2 regions of the Mesorhizobium sp. M8A.F.Ca.ET.057.01.1.1 genome follow, and region 1 is predicted to be linked to the other one. Evidence: predicted binding sites of a transcription regulator. Region 1 holds the regulator's gene; the other holds the start of a gene.
The links. The regulator PhoB, encoded in region 1, activates phosphate uptake and scavenging genes when phosphate is short. The targets are predictions, from matches to a motif close to TGTCATNNANCTGTCAT.

Region 1 (8,377 bases):
ACGATGCTCTGCAGCGGCGAGTCGACACCGAGCAGCACCATGCCCGACTGCAGCGACTGCATCAGCAATGCGCCGAGCATGGCGCCGATGATCGTTCCCGAACCGCCGGCGAGCGACGTGCCGCCGATGACGGCCGCGGCAATGACGAGCAGCTCATCCAATGTGCCAAGCACATTGGTGGACGAGTTCTGCCGGGCCGACGAAATGGCGGCTGCGATCATGGCCAGCACGCCCATGATCATGAACACCTTCATGGTGATCCAGCGCGTGTTGATGCCGGCGAGATTGGCCGCTTCCGGATTGCCGCCGATGGCAAAGACATAACGGCCGAAACGGGTGCGGTTGGTGATGAAGGTCATGATCAGGCCGACGGCGACCGCCATCAGCACCGGTATCGCGATGCCGTGGGCGATGAACAGGCCGCCCTCGGGCACGGTGATGTTGTTGGCGGCCGCGTAGCGGTTCACGATGCCGATCGGCCACGGATAGGAGTTGGCCAGCCAGACCGCGCCCATGATGACTGCGCAGGTGACGGCGCCAAGCAGCGTCTCGGCCCAGATCGGCCGCAGCGGGAAACGGAAGCGTTTGCGCTGCACCCGCCCGTTGAACAGCGCGAACACGACGGCCAGGCAGGCGACGATGCCCACGACCCAACTCCAGGTGGCGCCGATCGATCCGGCCGGGCCGCCGCCCATCAGTTGGAAGGTGGCGTCGAGCGGTGCCACCGTCTGGCCTGACGTGACCCACCAGGCGGCGCCGCGCCAGACCAGCAGGCCGCCCAGCGTGACGATGAAAGCCGGCACTTCGAGATAGGCAATGACGAAGCCCTGGAAGGCGCCGATCAAAAGGCCGAGCGCCAGGCCGAGGACCAGAGCCAGGACCCAGATCCACGGGTTGCCGAGTTCAAGCCCCACGAACCGAACCAGGAAATGCACCTGCGCAAAACCCATGACCATGCCGATCAGGCCCTCGGCGGAACCGACGGACAGGTCGATGTTGCGCATGACGATGACCAGCACCATGCCACAGGCCATGATGGCGACCGCGGACGTCTGCACCGACAGGTTCCACAGATTGCGCGGCGTGAGAAACGTGCGGCTGTCGAAATCGAGCGGATTGACGCCAAGACGCAGGCTCGAAATCACATGCAGCGCGACCCAGATCAGCAGCAGGGCGCCGATCATGCCAAGCATGCGGGTGTCTATCTCGGTCGCCTTCAGGAACCGGGCGACTGCGCCGAGTTCCGAGGCGCGCGCGGTGTCGGCCTGCGGGTTGGACGTGGTATCGGTCATGATTTCCTCCAACCGGCTGGCCGTCTGAAGCGGATGCCGAAGCCAGCCTAGAAGCTATCCGCGCGATGCGGAAACACAAATCTTTTTGAGAAAACGCCGCGGCTTTGGGCCGCGGCGCCTTCATTTCTTCAAGCGGTCAAACTCAGTTGCAGGCCGCGACGCTGCCGGCGGCAACGCCCGCGCAGACTTCGTCCTTCTTGATCCAGCCGGCGTCGATGACGAGGTTGAGATTATCCTTGGTGATGGCGACCGGGGTCAGGAACAGCGACTTGACGGTGTTGCCGCCAGGCGTCGTGAAATCCTTCACGCCGGCGATGTCGGTCATCTTCTTGCCGTCGGCGAGCTGCGAGGCGATCTCGGCGGCGTTCTTGCCGAGTTCACGCGCGTCCTTCCACACCGACACGGTCTGGGTGCCGAGCGCGATGCGGTTGAGCGCTGCGTGGTCGCCGTCCTGGCCAGAGACTGGCACGGTGCCGGCGAGCCCCTGCGCCGTCAGCGCCGCGACGACGCCGCCGGCGGTGCCGTCATTGGCCGCGACCACCGCGTCGACCTTGTTGTCATTGGCGGTGAGGAACTGCTCCATGTTCTTCTGGGCGTTGGCGGGCAGCCAGCCGTCCGTATAGGCCTCGCCGACATTCTTGATCTTGCCCGAGTCGATGGCTTCCTTCAGCACTTCCATCGAGCCCGAGAACAGGAAGTCGGCATTCGGGTCGGCACCCGAGCCCTTGATGAAGACGTAGTTGCCTTCAGGCTTCACCTTGAACACTTCGCGGGCCTGCATGCGGCCGACTTCCTTGTTGTCGAAGGTCAGGTAGAAGACGTCCTTGTTCTCGATCAGGCGGTCATAGCCGACGACCGGAATGCCCTCGTCGAGCGCCTTCTGCACAGCCGGACCGATCGCCGAAGCATCCTGCGCCAGGATGATCAGCGAATTGGCGCCCTGCGAAATCAGGCTCTCGACATCGGTCAGCTGCTTGCCGGGATTGGACTGCGCATCGGCGGAAATGTACTTGTCGCCCGCGGCCTCGATTGCCTTCTTCATGGCGGCCTCGTCGGTCTTCCAGCGCTCTTCCTGGAAATTGGACCAGGAAACGCCGATGACCTTGTCCTTTGCCTGCGCGACCGACCCCAGCGTCAGCGACATGGCGACACCCGCCAGGATGGCGGCTGTGAATCTCTTCATGATATCCTCCCTGCGCCGCGTATGGCGCGACCAAACTGGCCCGAAGGCCGGCACAAAGGCTCTATTTTTTCGAGCCTCGAAAAAACACTGGTCCATCGCCGGAACACTGTCAACATCGATTCTGATGGATTTTGAGGTGCTGGAAACTTTTTTTCGAGCCTCGCAATAAATAAATGACAGCGCCAGCCGCTTCTGCCAGTATTTGACCCTGTTGCCGGAGGTATTCGAGGGGGATCAAGAACCGCGGCAACCGGGAGGAAAAGCATGTCGGTGGGAATCCGCCACGACGATCTGCGCCGGCGCAACCGCGCAATGGTGATTGCAGCGGTGCGTCGGGAGGGTCAGCCCTCGCGCACCGAGATCGCCGCCAGCACCGGCCTCAGCCACTCGACCATATCGGCGATATCCGCCGACCTGATCGGCGAGGGCATCCTGACCGAAGGCAAGCCGAACGAGGCCGGCTTACTCAAACGCGGCCGGCCGCAGGTTGGCCTCGGCCTCAACCCCGAGGCCGCGGCTGTGATGACCGTGGTGCTGTCGCTGAATTTCCTATCCGTCGCCGTCATCGATTATGCCGGCCAGGTGGTCGCCGAGGAACAGCGCCGGCTGGACACGCTGACCATGTCGCGCGAGGCGCTTATCGGCGAATGCACGGCAATAGTGCGCCGCCGCATCGAGGACCCCGATCTCGATGTCCGCAGTGTTGCCCGCATCGCGCTGGCGATCCAGGGCATCACCGACACCAAGGCGCGTGCCATGCTGTGGTCGCCGATCACGCCACAGACAGACATTGCCTTCGCCGACATACTCGAAGCCGAATTCGGCATCCCCGCCACGATGGAGAACGACTGCAACATGATGGCGGTGGCGCTGCGCTGGCGCGACCCCCAACGGTACCGCGACGACTTCATCGCCATCCTGCTCTCGCACGGCATTGGCATGGGCCTGGTGCTGAAGGGCGAGCTGTTCACCGGCACGCATTCATCGGGCGGCGAATTCGGCCACATGATCCATCGCCCGGGCGGCGCGCTCTGCCGCTGCGGGCGGCGCGGCTGCGTCGAGGCCTATGCCGGCAACTATGCCATCTGGCGTAATGCCAGGCAGCTTGGCGAGGACGCCGAACCGGTCGCCGATGTCAGCGACGCGCAGATGCGGACACTCGCCGCTACGGCAAGGGAGAAAGACGGACCGGAGCGCGAAGCCTATCGCAAGGCCGGCGAGGCGCTGGGCTATGGGCTGGGCAGTCTGTTTGCGCTGATCGACCCGGCGCCGGTCGCCATGGTCGGCGTCAGTGCCGCCGCCTTCGACCTGATCGAGCCGGCCTTGCGCGAGGCCATCGCCCAGACCGCCGGCGGCCAGCATTCGGAATCGATTTCCTTCGACACCGAGCCGAACGAACTGCCGCTCATCCGCGAAGGCTGCGCCATGCGCGCCTTGAGCTTCGTCGACCAGGAGATTTTCGCGCCGGGCGTGCAGGCGAGAGGCGGTGCTGGGAAGAGCATCGCCTGAGCTAACGCTCCGGTGAATCACCACCAATGCTGGAGGTTGGCCGAGCACCCTCAAGGTCGTCATCCCTGGGCGGAGCAGCCGCGAAGCGGCGTCGAGGAGACCCTGGGATCCATGCCGGGACCTCGATCGTAGAGTGCAACGGTGCAGAATTCCGCACTGCGGCGACGCGTCGAGGTCCCGGGATGGATCCTCGGGTCTGCGCCGCCCGTGGATGACGAAGTCAGGGGCGTAGCCGCCCTCGACCTAGTCTTCCCTGATCGCGTATCCAGCCCCGCGGATGGTGCGGATGACGTCGGGCATGCGGCCATTGTTGACCGCCTTGCGCAGCCGGCCGACATGCACGTCCACCGTGCGCTCGTCGATATAGATCGTCTCGCCCCAGACATTGTCGAGCAACTGGCTGCGCGAGAACACCCGGCCGGGATGGCGCATCATGAATTCCAGCAGCCGGAACTCGGTCGGCCCGAGCCGGATTTCGCTCTTCTTGCGATAGACCCGGTGCGATTCACGGTCGAGCACGATGTCGCCGACCTTGAGCACGCTGGACAGCACTTCCGGCTTGGCGCGGCGCAGCAACGCCTTGACCCGGGCCATGAATTCCGGCGTCGAGAACGGCTTGACCAGATAATCGTCGGCGCCGGTCGAGAGGCCGCGCACGCGGTCGCTCTCCTCGCCGCGCGCCGTCAGCATGATGATCGGCAGCCTCTCGGTCTCGGGCCGCATTCGCAGGCGCCGACAGAGTTCAATGCCGGAAACAGCCGGCACCATCCAGTCGAGCACCAGGAGGTCGGGCACGTTCTCCTGGAGGCGGATCTCGGCTTCGTCGCCGCGCGGCACCACCTCGACCTGGTAGCCTTCCGATTCCAGATTGTAGCGGAGGAGCACGCCGAGCGGCTCCTCGTCCTCCACCACCATGATGCGTGGCGCGATCATTGGCAGATCATCCTATCGTCAAGCCGCCGGCGCCGACATCGCCGTCTCGTCCTGCTTCGGACGGTTGGCGGGCAGTTGCGTTCCGGTCAGCACATAATACGCATTCTCGGCGATGTTGGTCACATGGTCGCCGATGCGTTCGAGATTCTTGGCGCAGAACAAGAGATGCGTGCAAGCCGTGATGTTGCGCGGATCCTCCATCATGTAGGTCAGCAGTTCGCGGAACACCGAGGTATATTTGACGTCGATGCGTTCGTCGTCATTCCTGAGCTTGGCGAGGGCGGCGGCATCGCCGGCCGCATATTCCTCGACCACGCCCTGCACCTGGATCAGCACCAGCTGCGCCATGGAGTCGATCGAGTGCGACAAGTCGCGCGGCGTGGCGGCGAGGCCGACGGAACCGACACGCTTGGCGATGTTCTTGGCAAGGTCGCCGATGCGCTCGAGGTCGCCCGCCATGCGGATCGAGCCGACGACATGACGCAGATCGTCGGCCATCGGCTGGCGCTTGGCGATCAGGGTGATGGCGCGGTCGTCGAGTTCGCGCTGGCGCGCATCCATGATGGCGTCGTCGGAGACGACGCGCTGTGCCAGCGCGTTGTCGGAATTCAGCAGAGCCTTGGTGGCACCGCCGACCATCGTGCCGGCGAGATCGCCCATGTCGCTGATAAGCCTGCTGATCTGTCCGAGATCCTCATCGAAGGCTGCGACTGTGTGTTCGGCCATGATCCTGGTCCTCGTATGCGTGATATCAGCCGAAGCGGCCGGTGATGTAGTCCTGCGTGCGCTTCTCGCGAGGCGACGTGAAGATCTTCTCGGTCTTGTCGAATTCGACCAGTTCGCCCAGATACATGAAAGCCGTCTGGCGCGACACGCGCGCCGCCTGCTGCATGTTGTGGGTGACGATGACGATCGTGTAGTCGGCCTGCAGCTCGTCGATCAGTTCCTCGATCTTGGCGGTCGACAGCGGATCGAGCGCCGAGGCCGGTTCGTCGAGCAGGATGACTTCCGGCTTCACCGCCACGGTGCGTGCGATGCAAAGACGCTGCTGCTGGCCGCCCGACAGGCTGAGGCCGCTGGCGTTGAGCTTGTCCTTGACCTCGGTCCACAATGCCGCGCGCTTCAGCGCCTGTTCGACACGGCCGTCCATCTCGGACTTGCTGATCTTCTCGTAGAGACGGACGCCGAAAGCGATGTTCTCGTAGATCGACATCGGGAACGGCGTCGGCTTCTGGAACACCATGCCGATCTTGGTGCGCAGGAGGTTGAGATCCTGCGAGCGGTCGAGGATGTTCTGGCCGTCGAGCAGCACCTGGCCGTCGGCGCTCTGCTTCGGGTAGAGCTCGTAGATGCGGTTGAAGACGCGCAGCAACGTCGACTTCCCGCAGCCCGACGGGCCGATGAAGGCGGTAACGCTGCGCTCGGGCAGCGACAGGCTGATATCCTTCAACGCCTTCGACTGGCCGTAGTAGAAGTTGAGGTTCTTGACCTCGATCTTGGCCTTATCCACGGCCACTTCGGGCGTGTTCAACTCGGTGGACAACATCGGTTTCATCTGTCCTCTCTGCGTCCGGTAAGGCTGCGGGCGAAAATGCTCAGGCCGAGAACCGTCAGGGTGATTATGAGTGCGCCGGTCCATGCCAGTTGCTGCCATTCCTCATAGGGACTGAGAGCGAACTGGAAGATGGTGACAGGCAGGCTGGCCATCGGCGCGTTGAGATTGCTCGACCAGAACTGGTTGTTGAGCGCGGTGAAGAGCAGCGGCGCCGTCTCGCCGGAGATGCGGGCGATGGCGAGCAATATGCCTGTGACAATGCCGGAAAGCGCTGCACGGTAAGCGACCGATTTGATGACCACCCAGCGCGGCGCGCCGATCGCGGTGCCGGCTTCACGCAGCGCGTTCGGCACCAGGTTGAGCATGTCCTCGGTGGTGCGCACCACGACCGGAATGACCAGGATGGCAAGCGCAACGGCGCCGGCAATGGCGGAGAAATGTCCCATCGGCCGCACCATCAACTCGTAGACGAACAGGCCGATGATGATCGATGGCGCCGACAACAGGATATCGTTGATGAAGCGCACGATGGTGGTAAGCTTGGAGAAGCGACCGTATTCGGCCATGTAGGTACCGGCGAGCACGCCGATCGGCGTGCCGACGATCACGGCGATGATCGTCATCACCACGCTGCCGTAGATGGCATTGAGCAGGCCGCCGGCGTCGCCGGGCGGAGGCGTCATTTCGGTGAACACAGCCAGCGAGACGCCGGACAGGCCCTTGTAGAGCAGCGCGCCGAGGATAAGCGCCAGCCAGGCGAGGCCAATGCCGGCGGCGACGACGCACAGCGCCATCATCACGCCATTCCTGCGCTTGCGGCTTTGGTGAAGCGATGCGGCTGTCGACATCGGTCAGGCTCCGGTGCGGGCGTCGATGCGCATCAGCATGTAGCGTGCGATGGCAAGGATGAGGAAGGTGATGACGAACAGGATCAGGCCGAGCGCCACCAGCGAGGACGTATAGAGATCGCCAACGGCTTCGGTGAATTCGTTGGCGATGGTCGCCGAGATCGTCGTGGCGGGCGCGAACAGCGAAGTCGAGATGCGGTGCGCGTTGCCGATGACGAAAGTGACGGCCATCGTTTCGCCGAGCGCACGGCCAAGGGCGAGCATGATGCCGCCCATGATTCCGATCCGGGTATAGGGAATGACCACGCGCCGCGTCACTTCCCAGGTCGTACAACCGATGCCGTAGGCCGACTCTTTCAACACCGACGGCACCGTGTCGAACACGTCCTTGGTGATCGAGGTGATGAAAGGCAGGATCATGATGGCGAGGATCATCGCCGAGGTGAGCAGGCCGATACCATAGGGGGGGCCGGCAAACAGGTTGTTAAGCCCGGGAACACCATGGAACAGCCAGATGATAAAGGGTTGCACCGTCGTCTGCAGGAACGGTGCCAGCACGAACAGGCCCCAGATGCCGTAGATGATCGAGGGGATGCCGGCGAGCAATTCGACCGCCATGCCAATCGGGCGCCGCAATGGGCGCGGGCAAAGTTCGGTGAGAAAGATCGCGATGCCAATGCCGAGCGGCACGGCAATCAGGATGGCGATGGCGGATGTAATGATGGTGCCGTAGATGGGCGCCAGCGCACCGAATTTCTCGGTCACCGGGTTCCAGCTTTCCGTGGTCAGAAAGGAGAAGCCGAAGGTCGAGAGCGCTTGCCAGGAACCGGCAAACAACGAGATGGCGACACCGCCAAGCAGGACCAGCACCAGGATCGCGGCGGCACGGGTCGCCGCATGGAAGATCGTGTCCGTCAACGCGAAACGTCTGACGATGGCATCGCGCGAGCCCTTGATGGCTGGCAAGGCTTCCTGAACAGCACTCATGGCAAGCTCGGCTCTTTGTGTTGAGAAAAAGGAGCGCCGCTTAAAGCGGCGCTCCTTCGGATGATATTAC
Region 2 (8,377 bases), 3.2 Mb from region 1:
AACTCCCGTCACTGTTGGTCCCAACCGTTCCTGCCCGACCCCCGTCGTTCCCCTGACCGACGATTTCGACAAATTGCGCAAGGCGGCGAGCCAGATGACGGAATGGAACGGCTCCGGCACCAACGTCTCGGAGGGGCTGTCCTGGGGCATGCGGGTGCTCTCGCCCGGCGCGCCCTATACCGACGGCGCGCCATTCAAGACGCCTGGCGTCAGCAAGATCGTGCTCTTGCTCACCGACGGTGAGAACGTCGTCTACGGCGCCAGCCAGCAATCGACGAAGTCCGACTACACGTCCTACGGTTATCTGGCGGGTGGCCGCTTCGGGTCGGACAATCAGACGACGGCGGCTCGCAATGTCGACGGCTGGACGAAGAGCGTCTGCACGCAGTTGAAGAACCAGGGCGTGCAGATTTACACGATGGTGCTGCAGTCCGACACCGCCGCCAACCGCACGCTTTACAGCGCCTGCGCTTCCGATCCGAGCGATTATTATGCCGTCAACGATCCGGCCAAGCTGCCGAAAGTGTTTCAGCAGATCGCCAACAAGTTCTCGAAGCTGCAACTGACGAATTGAGCGCCCGATACCGAGAGCGCGCGGTACAACCGAGGGATCCAGACCTTCAACTCGTATGGGCGACAACCTTGTCGACCGTCTCGGGGAAGAAGTCGGGCGCGGCATGGCGCTTGCCGAACATCATGTCGTACTGGATCAGCCGGAAGTCGCGGATCGCCGGATCGATCTCTTTCTGGCGCGACCAGTCGGCTGTGGCCACGCCGGCCGGCGTGAGCAGCAGGTTGCGGTCGACAACGCGATAGCGCTCCCGCATCTCGCCCAGGAAGCCGGTGTAGTAGGGGTGGGTGATGCCCGCGGCGGTGAGGATATGATAGGGCAGGAACGCAGGGCTCACCGTCCCCAGATTCTCGACTGGGCCCGAACGGTTCGACCAGATGATCAACGGAGTCGCGTGATGTTCGAGAGCGGCCTCCGGCGTCGGTTCCTTGCGGGGCGCGACGTTGTCCTTCAGGAAGCCGGTCTCGACATAGACCGGTCCGAGCGGCGGCAGATGGTCACCGAAAAAGGCGACAATCGTTGGCCGTTCGCGCGTCTTGGCCCATTCGATCAGCCGCTCGAGGCCTCGGTCCGCGTCGGCTGAACCCTCGGCGTAGGAGAGCAGCGAGTCGCGCGCCCACTGGCTGATCGGTGCTTGCACCGAGTGGGTCGGGTTCGAATAACGGTTCGGCTCATACGGGCCATGGTTCTGCAGGCTGACGGCGAAGAAGAAGACCGGGTCGTCGCTGGCGTCGGCTTCGCGGATGATCTCGTCGGTCATCGCGGCGTCGGATGCCAGCGGTCCGCGCTTTTCCATGGGCGGCAGCGTTTCTTCCGATTTGAAGTCGTTGAAGCCGAAATCGGCATAGACGGCGCCGCGATTCCAGAACCAGTTGGTGCCTGGATGGATGGCGCGTGCCCTATAGCCTTCGCTCTTCAGGAAGGTCGCCATCGACGGCGTCGGGGTGCGTACATATTGCTGGTAGGGGATGCTGCCGGCCGGCAGGAAGGCGTTCGAGAAGCCGGTCAGCGCTTCGAATTCGATATTGGCGGTCATGCCGCCGAATTCGGGTGAAAACATCGAGCCCGAGCGGAGCGACCGCACATTGGGGATCGGATCGGGGGTGATGGTGACGCCGGGCAGCTTGGTCGAATCCCAGAAGGATTCGCTCATGACGATGATGATGTCCGGCTTCTGGGCCGGCACCGAGGCGGTCACATCGGGCCTGTCGATCGCCGCGATTGCCTTGTCGGAATAGCCCGGCGGGGCAGAGACATGTGCCATCGGCACGTTGAGCGCGAAGGCGAGCGCAAAGCCGTTGGAGGCGTAGTTTTCCTTCTGGTCCCACATGATCGGGATGATCTGCAGCCGGTCCCTGGTCCACGAGAAGGTGGCGTAGTCCATGATCGAGACGAAGAAGGCGAGCAGCGGCACCGCCAGCGTCAGCCGGGCAAGGCGGCCCTTGTGGCTGAGGGCTGGAACCTTACGGCGCCAAAGCCGCCAGCCGTAGACGAGCACGGACAGGCCGGCCACGATCCCCGCGACCATGGCGAGCGCGGTCATTGGCCGCTCGCGCACCAGCAGCGGCAACAGCGCGAAGATCTGCCGGGCGTACAGGAAGTCCGTCGGATAGAGCGGGTCGCCGAGATAATGCGACTTCTGGTGGCCGACAAAGGCCAGCGATAGGGTCAGCGGCGCGACGATCATCAGGCTCTGATGACTGCGGCCGAGCACGGCATCGAGGCCGATCAGGACCAGCGCGAACACGACGATGGTGGTCCAGCCCGGCTTGAACGGTTGCAGGAAGAAGGAAACGGTGCCGGCAACATCACCGCGCACGATCAGTTCGATGGCAAACACCAGGACGGCCGAGATCGCCAGGCTGATCAGCCCGTAACGGACGACCGGCCATCTCCGGCCGGGCAGATAGCCGGTGGACGGATCGTCTTCAAGGAACTGCGGCGCGGCGTTGCCGGCACGTTTGGAACTCTTTGCCACTTTAACTTCCCACCCAAAGACAACCCACGTCATTCGATTGTCATATAATTGTCACGCAAAGCTAGCGCCTGTGACGGAAATAAGAAGAGCCAGCAAACGATTCGTGAGCGGTTTTCATCAGGTGTGATCGCCAAAAAGCCCTTTCGGAACAGGCACTCGCGCGAGGATACGGCTTTCGGCGTGGGCTGAAGTGGCTTGACTTGGCGGTCTGCCTTGCGTCACAGGCAGGGAAAATTCGTAGTATCAGGCAAGCAGAACCAGTCTGGGGAGCCCTCGCATGGCCGTCGCATTTACCTTTCCAGGACAAGGCAGCCAGGCTGTCGGCATGGGCAAGGATCTCGCCGATGCCTTTCCCGAAGCGCGCAGGATCTTCCAGGAAGTCGATGATGCGCTCGGCGAAAACCTGTCGAAGCTGATCTGGGAAGGTCCCGAAGAGACCTTGACGCTGACGGCCAACGCGCAGCCGGCCCTCATGGCGGTATCGCTGGCGGCAATCAGCGCGCTGGAAGCGCGCGGTTTCTCGCTGAAGGACAAGGTCGCCTATGTCGCCGGCCATTCGCTGGGCGAATATTCGGCACTCGCCGCCGCCGGCTTCGTTTCCGTTGCCGATGCCGCTCGGCTGCTGCGCATTCGCGGCAACGCCATGCAGGCGGCGGTGCCGGCCGGCGAGGGCGCCATGGCTGCGATCATCGGGTTGGATCAGGCCGATGTCGAAAATGCCTGCGCCGAGGCCGCCAAGGTCTCGATTTGCCAGATCGCCAACGACAATGGCGGCGGCCAGCTTGTCATCTCAGGTGCGAAGGCCGCGGTTGAGCTGGCAGCGAAACTGTGCACCGAAAAGGGCGCCAAGCGTGCGCTGATGCTGCAGGTGTCGGCGCCCTTCCATTCGGCGCTGATGGCGCCGGCGGCCAACGTCATGCGCGAGGCGCTTGCCGGCGTGGCAAAGACCGCGCCAGTCGTTCCCGTCGTGTCCAACGTGTCGGTGCAGCCGTCGACCGATCCCGACGAGATCGCCGGGCGCCTGGTCGAGCAGGTGACCGGTCGCGTGCGCTGGCGCGAAACGGTGGAATGGTTCGGCGCCAACGGCGTCACCACGCTTTACGAGATCGGCGCCGGCAAGGTGCTTTCGGGACTGGCTCGCCGGATCAACCGCGACATCGCCACCGCGTCCGTCGGTTCCTCGGCCGAGGTCGAGGCGGCACTGGCGGCGCTTGCATAAAGCGCCATTTGAGACCATCCCTATTAGGGGTGCCCTCTTCTCAACCTGGAGACAAAAATGTTCGAATTGACCGGCCGCAAGGCGCTTGTCACCGGCGCATCGGGGGGCATCGGCGAGGCGATCGCCAAGGTGCTGCATGCGCAGGGCGCGATCGTCGGCCTGCACGGCACGCGCGTCGAGAAACTGGAGGCGCTGGCCTCCGAACTGGGCGATCGGGTCAAGCTGTTCCCGGCCAACCTGTCGAATCGTGACGAGGTCAAGGCACTCGGCCAGAAGGCGGAGGCCGATCTCGAGGGCGTCGACATCCTGGTCAACAATGCCGGCATCACCAAGGACGGCCTGTTCGTGCGCATGTCGGACGCCGACTGGGATACGGTGCTGGAGGTCAATCTCACCGCCGTTTTCCGGCTGACCCGTGAACTGACCCACCCGATGATGCGGCGCCGCCATGGCCGCATCATCAACATCACTTCGGTGGTCGGCGTGACCGGCAATCCCGGCCAGGCGAACTACTGCGCCTCCAAGGCCGGCATGATCGGCTTGTCCAAATCGCTGGCGCAGGAAATCGCCACCCGCAACATCACCGTCAACTGCGTCGCTCCGGGCTTCATCGAATCGGCGATGACCGACAAGCTCAACGACAAGCAGAAAGAGGCGATCATGGCGGCGATCCCCACCAAGCGCATGGGTACCAGTGCCGAAGTGGCGTCCGCCGTTGCTTATCTGGCTTCGAACGAGGCCGCCTACGTAACCGGGCAGACCATTCACGTGAATGGCGGCATGGCGATGATCTGAGCGAGCTCCGGCAGCAACACCGCCGCGCTGTGAAAACCCACCATTTCGGCTTGGACCTCGGCTATTTTTCGTGTAATGCGGCCCGCAACCCGGCGGTTCGGGCAAAAACCGGTCCGTGGCCGTTGCGTTTCCGGCAGGACCATCTTTCAGCTTGATTAGCGGCATTCCGCCCGCTAACGAAGACAGACAAACAAAAGACGAGGATGCCCCAAATGAGTGACACCGCAGAGCGCGTCAAAAAGATCGTCATCGAGCACCTTGGCGTCGATGCCGACAAAGTGACGGAGCAGGCGAGCTTCATCGATGATCTGGGCGCTGACAGCCTCGACACGGTTGAACTCGTCATGGCGTTCGAAGAAGAATTCGGCGTCGAGATCCCCGACGACGCAGCCGAGACCATTCTGACCGTTGGCGATGCGGTGAAGTACATCGACAAGGCTTCGGCCTGACGCTTTCCGCAGTCGTCACCGGGGAGGACCTGCGATGAGGCGTGTCGTCGTCACGGGCCTTGGCCTGGTTTCGCCGTTCGGTATGGGCTTCGAGCACGGCTGGAAGCAACTGCTGACCGGCCGCAGCGCTGCCAAGCGCGTCACCGAGTTCGAGGTGGACGATCTTGCCTGCAAGATCGCCCACGTCATTCCGCGTGGCGACGGCTCCAACGGTACGCTCAATCCTGAAGCCATTCTTGAGCCGAAGGAACTTCGCAAGATCGGCGACTTCATCCTGTACGGGATCGCGGCCGCCGATGAAGCGCTGAAGGATTCCGGCTGGCAGCCTTCAACCGAAGAAGAGCGTTGCGCCACCGGTGTGCTGATCGGCTCCGGCATCGGCGGCCTCGAGGGCATCGCCGAGAACGCGATCATCCTGAAGGAACGCGGCCCGCGCCGCATCAGCCCGTTCTTCATTCCCGGAAACATCATCAATCTCGTGTCGGGCCAGGTTTCGATCCGGCACGGATTGAAAGGCCCCAACCACGCTGTCGTCACCGCCTGTTCGACCGGTGCGCACGCCATTGGCGACGCGGCCCGGCTGATCATCTTCGGCGATGCCGACATCATGCTGGCCGGCGGCGCCGAATCGCCGGTGACCCGACTGTCGCTCGCCGGCTTCGCGGCCTGCCGGGCACTCTCGACCGAGCGCAACGACACCCCGCAAACCGCCTCGCGGCCCTACGACCGCGACCGCGACGGCTTCGTCATGGGCGAAGGCGCCGGTGTCGTCGTGCTGGAAGAGCTCGAGCATGCCAAGGCGCGCGGCGCCAAGATCTATGCCGAAGTGACCGGCTACGGTCTGACCGGCGACGCCTATCACATCACCGCACCGGCCGAAGATGGCGACGGAGCCTTCCGTTGCATGACGGCGGCGCTGAACCGGGCAAAGCTTACGCCGGCCGATGTCGATTACATCAATGCGCACGGCACCTCGACCATGGCCGATACGATCGAACTCGGCGCTGTCGAGCGGCTGGTCGGCAATGCGGCGTCCAAGATTTCGATGTCGTCGACCAAGTCGTCGATCGGCCATTTGCTGGGCGCGGCCGGCGCCGCCGAAGCGATCTTTTCGATCCTCGCCATCCGTGACAATATCGCACCGGCGACCATCAACCTCGACAATCCCGAACGCGAAACCGCGATCGACCTGGTGCCGAACAAGCCACGCCCGCGCCAGATCGACGTGGCACTGTCCAATTCCTTCGGCTTCGGCGGCACCAACGCCTCGCTCGTCTTCCAGCGTTATAATGGCTGACCGAGCTGCCGGGCGGTGCTTTGGCGTGCCGTCAATTTTGCCATATTCGCCCCTACTCTGCCGCAGGGGATTCGTTGAGAGATCGAACGGTAGGGCGAAATGAACACAAATCCGTCAGGCAACGGAGAATTCGGGCAAAGGCCGGCGAATACCGGGCCGATCGTGCCGAAGACGGCCAGCGAGGCGCTGCGGCCGGAGGCTGGAACGCCGCCGCCGAAACGGTCGCGCGCTTCGCGCAGCCAGATCGTCGTGTTCATGAACTTCGTCATCTCCTCGGTGATGCTGATGGTTCTGGCGGCGGGTGTGGCCCTCTATTTCGGCAAGCAGGAGTTTACCGAACCCGGCCCTTCCGCCAATGGCGACACGTTCCTCGTCAAGCCCAACACTGGCGTTCAGGACATCGCCGACCAGCTTGAGCGCCGCGGACTGATCAGCGACGCCCGCGTATTCCGCCTCGGCGTGCGTGCCTTCGGCAACGATTCCGCGCTCAAGGCCGGCGAATACGAGATCAAGCCCCGGGCATCCATGCGCGACATCATGGAACTCCTGAAGAGCGGCAAGTCGGTGATGTACTCGCTGACTATTCCCGAAGGGCTGACGGTCGAGCAGGCTTTGCAGCGCATCGCTGACGAACCCGCCCTGAGCGGCGATATGCCGGCTAAGACGCCCCCGAGGGCAGCCTTGCCACCGACACGCTGCGCTTCACGCGTGGCGCAACGCGCCAGCAGATGGTCGACAAGCTGCTCGCCGATCAGAAGAAGCTGGTCGATGAGGTGTGGCAGCGGCGCGCGCCGGATCTGCCCCTGGCCAGCGTCGAGGACTTTGTCACCCTGGCCTCGATCGTCGAGAAGGAAACAGGCAAGGGCGATGAACGTTCCCGCGTGGCCGCCGTCTTTCTGAACCGGTTGGCCAAGGGCATGCGCCTGCAGTCCGATCCGACCATCATCTACGGTCTGTTTGGCGGCAAGGGCAAGCCGGCGGACCGTCCGATCTACCAGTCCGACATCCAGAAGCAGACGCCTTACAACACCTATGTGATCAGCGGCCTGCCGCCGACGCCCATCGCCAATCCCGGCCGCGCGGCCCTCGAAGCCGTGGCCAATCCGTCGAAGACCGACGATCTCTATTTCGTCGCCGATGGCACGGGCGGCCACGTCTTTGCCGCGACCCTGGACGAGCACAATGAAAACGTCGCCCGCTATCGCGCGCTGCAGAAGAAGCAGGCCGATGACGCAGCCAAGGCCGCCGCTGCCGCCGGTACCAGCGGCAGTGCCGACAAGCCTGCCGCAGACAAGCCTGCCGACGCCAGTGATGCCACCGGTGGCGACAATGGCGATGCCGACGGTGATGCGGACGCGGCCCAGTAAGGTGAAGAAAGGCGTTGCCTGGAAGGCGGCGGCCTGACATTTGAAGGAACGCCAGGCGTCCGATTTCGACGCACTCGTGGCGTGGTCATTTTAAGCCGCGCTAGCCCCTCCGGAAAACCGGTTTCGGGGTGAGGCGCCAGGGATGTGCAGGCGACATGAATTTGCAGAGCATGACCGGTTTCGCGCGGGCCGTCGCCGAGCATGACGGCACCTCGATTGCCTGGGAAGTCAAATCCGTCAATGGCAAGAGCATCGAGGTGCGACTGCGGCTGCCTCAAGGATTCGAGCGGCTGGAGCCTGTGGTCAGGCAAACGCTGCAGAAGCGTTTCGCCCGCGGCAATTTCCAGGCAACGCTGACCATCGGCCGCGCTGCCGGCACGCAGGCGCAACCTATCGTCAACGAGGCGTTTCTGAAGGATATTGCCGGCCTGGCCAAGCGGCTGCAGGAGCAGTTCGGCGTCGCGCCCGCGACGGCTGACGGATTGCTGTCGCTGCGTGGTGTGCTCGACATACCTGAAACCATCGAGACCGAAGAGGCGCGGACCGCGCTCGACACCGCCATCCTGGCCGCGCTCGACGTGGCGCTGAACGGCCTGGAACAGGCCAGGCACGGTGAAGGCGCAGCACTCGCCGTGCTTTTGTCCGGCCATGTCGATACTATCGAGACGCTCACCCTGCGCGCGGAAGCCGACCCGTCACGC

Region 2: the regulator PhoB is predicted to act here: its motif matches at 2,588-2,604, upstream of EJ077_RS19985 (LTA synthase family protein).

What each region holds. Positions count from the first base shown of each region.
Region 1 covers NZ_CP034454.1:770,293-778,669, reverse strand. The annotation lists gene EJ077_RS03565 (sugar ABC transporter permease) at 1-1,292, opposite strand, end outside; gene xylF (D-xylose ABC transporter substrate-binding protein) at 1,435-2,475, opposite strand; gene EJ077_RS03555 (ROK family protein) at 2,740-3,984, shown strand; gene phoB (phosphate regulon transcriptional regulator PhoB) at 4,228-4,917, opposite strand; gene phoU (phosphate signaling complex protein PhoU) at 4,936-5,643, opposite strand; gene pstB (phosphate ABC transporter ATP-binding protein PstB) at 5,669-6,472, opposite strand; gene pstA (phosphate ABC transporter permease PstA) at 6,469-7,320, opposite strand; gene pstC (phosphate ABC transporter permease subunit PstC) at 7,324-8,307, opposite strand; gene pstS (phosphate ABC transporter substrate-binding protein PstS) at 8,374-8,377, opposite strand, start outside.
Region 2 covers NZ_CP034454.1:4,174,437-4,182,813, reverse strand. The annotation lists gene EJ077_RS19990 (pilus assembly protein) at 1-574, shown strand, start outside; gene EJ077_RS19985 (LTA synthase family protein) at 621-2,582, opposite strand; gene fabD (ACP S-malonyltransferase) at 2,827-3,768, shown strand; gene fabG (3-oxoacyl-[acyl-carrier-protein] reductase) at 3,826-4,563, shown strand; gene EJ077_RS19970 (acyl carrier protein) at 4,776-5,012, shown strand; gene fabF (beta-ketoacyl-ACP synthase II) at 5,047-6,309, shown strand; partial or broken gene mltG (endolytic transglycosylase MltG) at 6,409-7,676, shown strand; gene EJ077_RS19955 (YicC/YloC family endoribonuclease) at 7,832-8,377, shown strand, end outside.